DNA from 2 places in the Pseudomonas sp. NFX71 genome. Region 2 is predicted to be linked to the other one. Evidence: predicted binding sites of a transcription regulator. Region 2 holds the regulator's gene; the other holds the start of a gene.

Region 1 (3,773 bases), 940 kb from region 2:
CGTTGCGCGGGACGGCCGTTGGCGCCGGGCAGCTGGGCGAGGATCTGGTCGATTTCTTCGGTGCAGGCCCGTAGCGAACGTGGCACATCAGCACGCAATAGCAGCAGTTCGGCCACATGCCGGGCACCGGGCGCATCGCGGTAGATTTCGGTATAGGCCTCGAACGACGACAACGCCCGCAACAAGGCACTCCACTGGTAATAAGCGTGGGCCGTGCCGTCGCTGACCGCTTCGGCCTGATCGCCAGCCATTTCGTAGCGAGCATCGAGCAGGCGCAAGGTGTTGTCGGCGCGCTCGATAAACGTGCCCAGCCGAATGAAACGGAACGCATCGTTACGCATGATGGTGCCGTAGGACGCGCCACGAAACAGGTGCGAACGTTCCTTGATCCACTCACAGAAACGGCTCATTCCGTAGCGGCTCAAGCCTTGCTCGGCGATCCCGCGTATTTCCAGCCAGGTGGCGTTGATGTTTTCCCACATGTCGGCGGTGATTCGCCCCCGCACCGCATGGGCACTGGCCCGTGCCGAACCGAGGCAACTGTAAATGCTCGCCGGGTTGGCCGCGTCCAGGGCGAAAAAGTGCAGCAGCCGTTCGGCATGCAACTCGCCGTGGCGTTCGAGGTAATCGTCCAGGGTGCCGGTAATCAGCAGCGGCATGGCGAGCTCATGCAGACCATCACCGCGACCATCCTGCGGCATCAGCGACAGCGAATAACTGATGTCGAGCATCCGTGCGAGGTTTTCCGCCCGCTCCAGGTAACGCGACATCCAATACAAATCCGAGGCAGTTCTACTTAACATGGCAGGCTTCCTTCAATCCTCGACCACCCAGGTGTCCTTGGTTCCGCCGCCCTGGGAGGAATTCACCACCAGGGAGCCTTCACGCAGGGCGACTCGGGTCAAACCGCCGGGCACGACCCGGGTTTCGCGGCCAGACAAAACAAACGGACGCAGGTCGATGTGGCGTGGCGCGATGCCGTTTTCGACAAAGGTCGGACAAGTCGACAGGGACAACGTCGGTTGCGCGATGTACGCGTGTGGCTTGGCCTTGATGCGGGCGCGGAACGACTCGATTTCCGCCGCTGTCGCCGCCGGCCCCACCAGCATTCCGTAACCGCCGGAGCCCTGGGTTTCCTTGACCACCAGATCCGGAAGATTGGCCAGCACGTGGGACAGCTCAGAAGGATTGCGGCACTGGAACGTCGGCACGTTCTTCAGGATCGGCTCTTCATCCAGATAGAAACGGATCATGTCCGTCACGAACGGATACACCGATTTGTCGTCCGCCACCCCGGTGCCGATGGCATTCGCCAGCACCACATTGCCCGAGCGGTAGGACGACAGCAGCCCCGGCACACCGAGCATCGAATCCGGGTTGAACGCCAGCGGATCGAGGAACGCATCGTCGAGGCGTCGGTAGATCACATCGACCGCTTTCGGCCCGTCCGTGGTGCGCATGAACACCTTGTCGTCACGCACGAACAGGTCCGCGCCTTCCACCAGTTCGACGCCCATTTCTCGCGCCAAAAATGCATGCTCGAAAAACGCACTGTTGAAGCGACCCGGCGTCAGGACCACCACGCTCGGGTTATCGATCGGGCTGGAGCTTTTCAGGGTGTCGAGCAGCAGGTTCGGATAATGATCGATAGGGGCGATGCGCTGGGCCGAGAACAACTCTGGGAACAGGCGCATCATCATCTTGCGGTCTTCGAGCATGTAGCTCACGCCGCTCGGTGTACGAAGGTTGTCTTCGAGCACGTAGTACGTGCCGTCGCCATCGCGCACCAGATCGACACCGGAGATGTGCGAGTAGATATCCCGGTGCAAATCCAGGCCTTGCATCGCCAACTGGTATTGCTCGTTGGCCAGCACTTGCTCGGCCGGAATGATGCCGGCCTTGATGATGCGCTGTTCGTGATAGAGGTCGGCGAGGAACATGTTCAACGCCTTGACCCGCTGGATGCAGCCACGTTCGACAATCCGCCATTCGCTGGCGGGGATGCTGCGCGGAATGGTGTCGAAGGGAATCAGGCGCTCTGTGCCCTGCTCGTCCCCGTAGAGCGTGAAAGTAATCCCGGCGCGATGAAACAACAGATCGGCCTCGCGTCGCCGTTGGGCGAGAAGTTCGTCAGGCGTCTCGGCCAGCCAACGGGCAAACTCCCGATAATGCGGGCGGACCTGGCCGCCGGCATCGTACATCTCATCAAAATAGGTGCGGATCATGCCGTACTCCTTGTCACCCGGACATACAGACCTTCGCAAGGCCCGTGCCATCGGCATAAACGCTTTGATATCAATCGGTTGGATATTCGTCGCGCAGCGACCGCACCATTCCTGTGCGGTAATTGCCCCAACCTGATCGCCCCCGCTTCATTGCGAAGCAATGCTTTCGCCTATCACCAGCATAGTCAGAGTTGATTTCACTGCCCGGCAGTGGCTGTGGATAATTGGCGCATTCGCTGGTAATGCTCACCGAACTTCCCTTTTAGCCGCCTGTTCAGGCGGCTTTTTTTTGCTTCTTTGAAATGTCATGAATCAAAAATACGTCAAAAGATCGCAGCCTTCGGCTGCTCCTACGCATTCCTATGCAGGAACTGCCGAAGGCTTGCGATCTTTTGATGTTCAGACGCACAAACGAAAACGGCCAACCCGAAGGTCAGCCGTTAGTGGATGTTGTCGCTGTTCATAGTGTTATGCGAGTAGCCCTCGTACCTCCTGCTTGACGCCCCATCCTTCGATGATGCCGCCCAAAGGCTCGACCACCGCCTCGAAGTCCTGCTCAAAGTCGCCGATGCCGTCATAGGTGGCGGACATCACTTTACTCAGTTCCAGGGCCCATGCGCCGTCATCGCGTACGCTGATCTGAGCATTCATGGATTCGCCGGAATAGTGCCCTGCCGCCCTGCGTGCCCGCTCCTCGTCCGGGAAAATGGCGTAGAACTCAATGGGATGGAATCGTGAAAAGTCGAAACCGCCTTCTTTCATGCGGCGCAGCACCGAGCTGCTGATGTCTTCTTGATAGGCTGTGCTCATGAAACGTCCTCCTCAAACCGATGGATAGACTTTCCGTACTCCCGACGCCTGCAACCGAATGGTGCAAGCATTGCGGCAACCACGTTGCCGAAGGGAAACAAGCATGTAGCTGACAAGACCAGACCTTAGCGATCCAATCGCTGATCTCGATTGCAGAGTAGCCTCAAGTAAGCGCCGCTGCCAAGGCCTGGTGTTTCACGAGTGTGCCAGAGAGTGTTTCAGACGGGAGTGATGCCGAGGATTTGTATGCTGTTCTGGGACTTGAGATTCTTGACGCTCGCATCAGCAGTGCGCCCTTCCAGATCGTTCAGATCCAGTTCGGCAGCGACAGGAAGGAGACGGGCCTTGATGAGTTTGGCGGCATGCTCGTTGTCCGGGCATTCGTCGCACTCAAAGACTTCATCGACTGTTTCGCCGTGATCATCCACGAAAGTGATTTTCCACTTTTGCATCAGTGCCTCCTCGAACAAACCCGCAAATGGGCGTACATCTATCTGGACTTTTGGCCTGACTGATCGTTCAAACGGATTACGGCACACCCACATGAAAACACACTGACCCTGTGGGAGCTGGCCAGCTTCCACAGGGGATGTGAATAACGTTAGTCGTTGCTTGGCTTGTTCACGGCTTGCAGTACGTATTGCGGCAAGGCAAACGCGCCAATGTGGATTTCCGGATTATAGTAGCGGGTGATGATGCCGCTGCCGGCGAAGCGCTGTTGCAGGGTTTCGCGGGACA
Region 2 (3,773 bases):
GCGCCGGCAAGACCACCTGCTTCTACATGATCGTCGGCCTCGTCCAGGCCGATCAGGGCCGCGTCCTGATCGACGATCTGGACGTCAGCCACCAGCCGATGCACGGTCGTGCGAAGGCCGGTATCGGCTATCTTCCACAAGAAGCGTCGATCTTCCGCAAACTCTCGGTTGCCGACAACATCATGGCAATCCTCGAGACCCGCAAGGAACTCGACAAGGCCGATCGCCGCAAAGAGCTGGAAAGCCTGCTGCAGGAATTCCACATCAGCCACATCCGGGACAACCTCGGCATGAGCCTGTCCGGTGGTGAACGCCGCCGCGTGGAAATCGCCCGTGCACTGGCAACCAACCCGAAATTCATCCTCCTCGACGAACCCTTCGCCGGTGTGGACCCGATTTCGGTGGGCGACATCAAGCAGATCATCTACCACCTCAAGGCCAAGGGCATTGGCGTGCTGATCACCGACCACAACGTCCGTGAGACCCTGGATATCTGCGAAACCGCCTACATCGTCAACGATGGCCAGCTGATCGCCGAAGGTGATTCTGCCACCATCCTGGCCAACGACCTCGTGAAAGAAGTCTATCTGGGCCATGAGTTCCGCCTGTAAGCATCAGGGCGTCTCTGGCTAGTCGCCGAGCGCTTGTCTCGATAAAAAATCAACAATTTTTTATTGTTACAGCGCTCTAGGCAAACGTTGCAGTTTCAGGCATATAATTTGCTTATGTTTGGCGCTCCGGCGCCCTGTAGTGGATGGCGCATGTGCGCCGGCGAATAAGGTGTTAAGCCCCTGCCATGAAACCATCGCTAGTCTTGAGAATGGGCCAGCAGCTGACGATGACACCGCAGCTGCAACAGGCCATCCGCCTGCTCCAATTGTCGACCCTGGACCTGCAACAGGAAATCCAGGAAGCCCTGGAGTCCAATCCGATGCTCGAACGCCAGGAAGAAGGCGACGACTTCGATAACGCCGACCCCTTGGCCGACAAAGCCGAACAGCAACCCAACGCCGATGTTTCAGAGCCCTCCTACCAGGAAACCGCCCCGACGGTGGACAACCTCGATGAGGGCGACTGGAACGAGCGCATTCCCAACGAACTGCCCGTCGACACCGCATGGGAAGACGTCTACCAGACCAGCGCCAGCAGCCTGCCGAGCAACGATGACGACGAGTGGGATTTCACCACCCGCACATCGGCCGGTGAAAGCCTGCAAAGCCATCTCTTGTGGCAATTGAACCTGGCGCCGATGTCCGACACCGATCGTCTGATCGCCGTGACCCTGATCGATTGCATCAACAACCAGGGCTACCTGGACGAAACCCTCGAGGAAATCCTCGAAGCTTTCGATCCGGAACTCGACATCGAACTGGACGAAATCGAAGCCGTCCTGCATCGCATCCAGCAATTCGAGCCGGCCGGCATCGGCGCCCGCAACCTTGGTGAATGCCTGCTGCTGCAATTGCGCCAGCTGCCCGCCAAGACGCCTTGGCTGGCCGAGGCCAAGCGCCTGGTCACCGACTATATCGACTTGCTCGGCAGCCGCGACTACAGCCAGCTGATGCGCCGCATGAAGCTGAAGGAAGACGAACTGCGCCAGGTCATCGAACTGGTACAGAGCCTCAACCCACGCCCTGGCTCGCAGATCGAGTCCAGTGAAGCCGAATACGTGGTCCCCGATGTGATCGTGCGCAAGGACAACGAGCGCTGGCTGGTAGAACTGAATCAGGAATCGGTACCGCGACTGCGGGTCAACGCTCAATACGCCGGTTTCGTGCGTCGCGCCGACACCAGCGCCGACAACACCTTCATGCGCAATCAGTTGCAAGAGGCCCGCTGGTTCATCAAGAGCCTGCAAAGCCGTAACGAAACCCTGATGAAAGTTGCCACCCAGATCGTCGAGCATCAACGCGGCTTTCTGGAATACGGCGACGAAGCGATGAAACCGCTGGTCCTGCATGACATCGCCGAAGCGGTGGGCATGCACGAATCGACGATTTCACGGGTGACCACGCAAAAATTCATGCATACCCCTCGGGGCATATATGAGCTGAAATACTTTTTCTCCAGCCACGTCAGCACCTCCGAAGGCGGCGAATGCTCGTCCACGGCGATCCGCGCGATCATCAAAAAACTGGTTGCTGCGGAAAATCAGAAAAAGCCGTTGAGTGACAGCAAGATCGCTGGTTTACTGGAGGCACAAGGCATTCAGGTGGCTCGCCGCACCGTCGCCAAGTACCGCGAATCCCTCGGGATCGCGCCTTCGAGCGAACGCAAGCGGTTGATGTAGAGCCACGCCACAGCGTTCCAGTGGTAGATCATCTGATCTACCGCTTTATGCACTGGCAACGAAGGAGAAGCTGTATGCAAGTCAACATCAGTGGACACCAACTGGAAGTGACCGAACCTCTTCGCACCTACATCGGCGAAAAACTCGAACGATTAGAGCGGCATTTCGACAAGATCACCAACGTGCAAGTCACGATGACGGTCGAGAAGCTGAAGCAGAAAATCGAAGCCACGCTGCATATTCCCGGCAATGAAGTGGTCGCAAACGCGGAACATACCGACATGTACGCGGCGATCGACGCGCTGACCGACAAGCTGGATAAACAACTCAAAAAGCATAAGGAAAAGACCCAAAGCCTCCTCCAGGGCGCGACCGGTCGTTAACACTCCCAACCCATGATCCTACTTGAAAGCATCCTGACCCCCGGCCGTTCCCTCGTGAACGTGCCGGGCGGCAGCAAAAAGAAAGCCCTCGAGCAAATTGCCAACCTTATCCATAAAGAAGTGCTGGATCTGGAGATGCAAGATGTCTTCGAGGCTTTGATTGCCCGTGAAAAACTTGGCTCGACCGGTTTTGGTAACGGCATCGCTATCCCCCACTGCCGCCTGAAAGGCTGCACCTCGCCCATCAGTGCCTTGATGCACCTGGATGCCCCCATCGATTTCGACGCCATCGACGGCGCCCCGGTTGACCTGCTGTTCGTTCTGCTGGTCCCGGAAGCGGCTACCGATGCGCACCTTGAATTGCTCCGGCAGATCGCCAGCATGCTTGATCGCAAGGAAGTCCGTGATCGCCTGCGCAGCGCACCGAGCAATGAAGCCTTGTATCAGGTTGTCCTGGACGAGCAAAACAGGCACTAATCATGCGCTTGATCATCGTCAGTGGCCGTTCCGGCTCAGGTAAAAGCACCGCGCTCGATGTTCTCGAGGACAACGGCTATTACTGCATCGACAACCTGCCCGCCGGGTTGCTGCCGGAACTGGCCGAGCGTGCGTTGATTCACACAGAGCTGGCGCAGCCGCTGGTTGCCGTCTCCATCGATGCGCGCAACTTGCCGAGCCACCTGACCCGTTTTCCGGAACTGCTCGCAGAAGTCCGCAGCCGGCATATCCAATGCGACGTCCTGTACCTGGATGCCGACGAAGAAACCTTGCTCAAGCGTTTTTCGGAAACCCGCCGCCGTCACCCGCTGAGCAGCGCCAATCGCTCGCTGGCCGAGGCGATCAACGATGAAACCAACCTGCTCGGGCCGATTGCCGACCTCGCCGATCTCAAGGTCAATACCACCAACCTGAACCTTTATCAGCTGCGCGATACCATCAAATTGCGCCTGCTGAACCAACCGGAACCCGGCACTGCGTTCCTGGTGGAATCGTTCGGATTCAAGCGCGGCATGCCGGTGGACGCCGATCTGGTGTTCGACGTGCGCTGCCTGCCGAACCCTTATTGGAAGCCGGAGCTACGCGATCAGTCCGGGCTTGAC

Evidence for each region. The regulator sigma-54, encoded in region 2, starts transcription at its own class of promoters, with help from an activator protein. The targets are predictions, from matches to a motif close to ANTGGCATNNANNTTGCTNT.
Region 1: the regulator sigma-54 is predicted to act here: its motif matches at 2,258-2,277, upstream of ACM1ZW_RS17875 (circularly permuted type 2 ATP-grasp protein).

The regions. Positions count from the first base shown of each region.
Region 1 covers NZ_CP182230.1:3,857,348-3,861,120, reverse strand. The annotation lists gene ACM1ZW_RS17880 (alpha-E domain-containing protein) at 1-803, opposite strand, end outside; gene ACM1ZW_RS17875 (circularly permuted type 2 ATP-grasp protein) at 816-2,225, opposite strand; gene ACM1ZW_RS17870 (ribonuclease E inhibitor RraB) at 2,694-3,035, opposite strand; gene ACM1ZW_RS17865 (hypothetical protein) at 3,254-3,487, opposite strand; gene speE (polyamine aminopropyltransferase) at 3,637-3,773, opposite strand, start outside.
Region 2 covers NZ_CP182230.1:2,913,361-2,917,133, reverse strand. The annotation lists gene lptB (LPS export ABC transporter ATP-binding protein) at 1-611, shown strand, start outside; gene ACM1ZW_RS13330 (RNA polymerase factor sigma-54) at 797-2,290, shown strand; gene hpf (ribosome hibernation-promoting factor, HPF/YfiA family) at 2,365-2,673, shown strand; gene ptsN (PTS IIA-like nitrogen regulatory protein PtsN) at 2,686-3,150, shown strand; gene rapZ (RNase adapter RapZ) at 3,153-3,773, shown strand, end outside.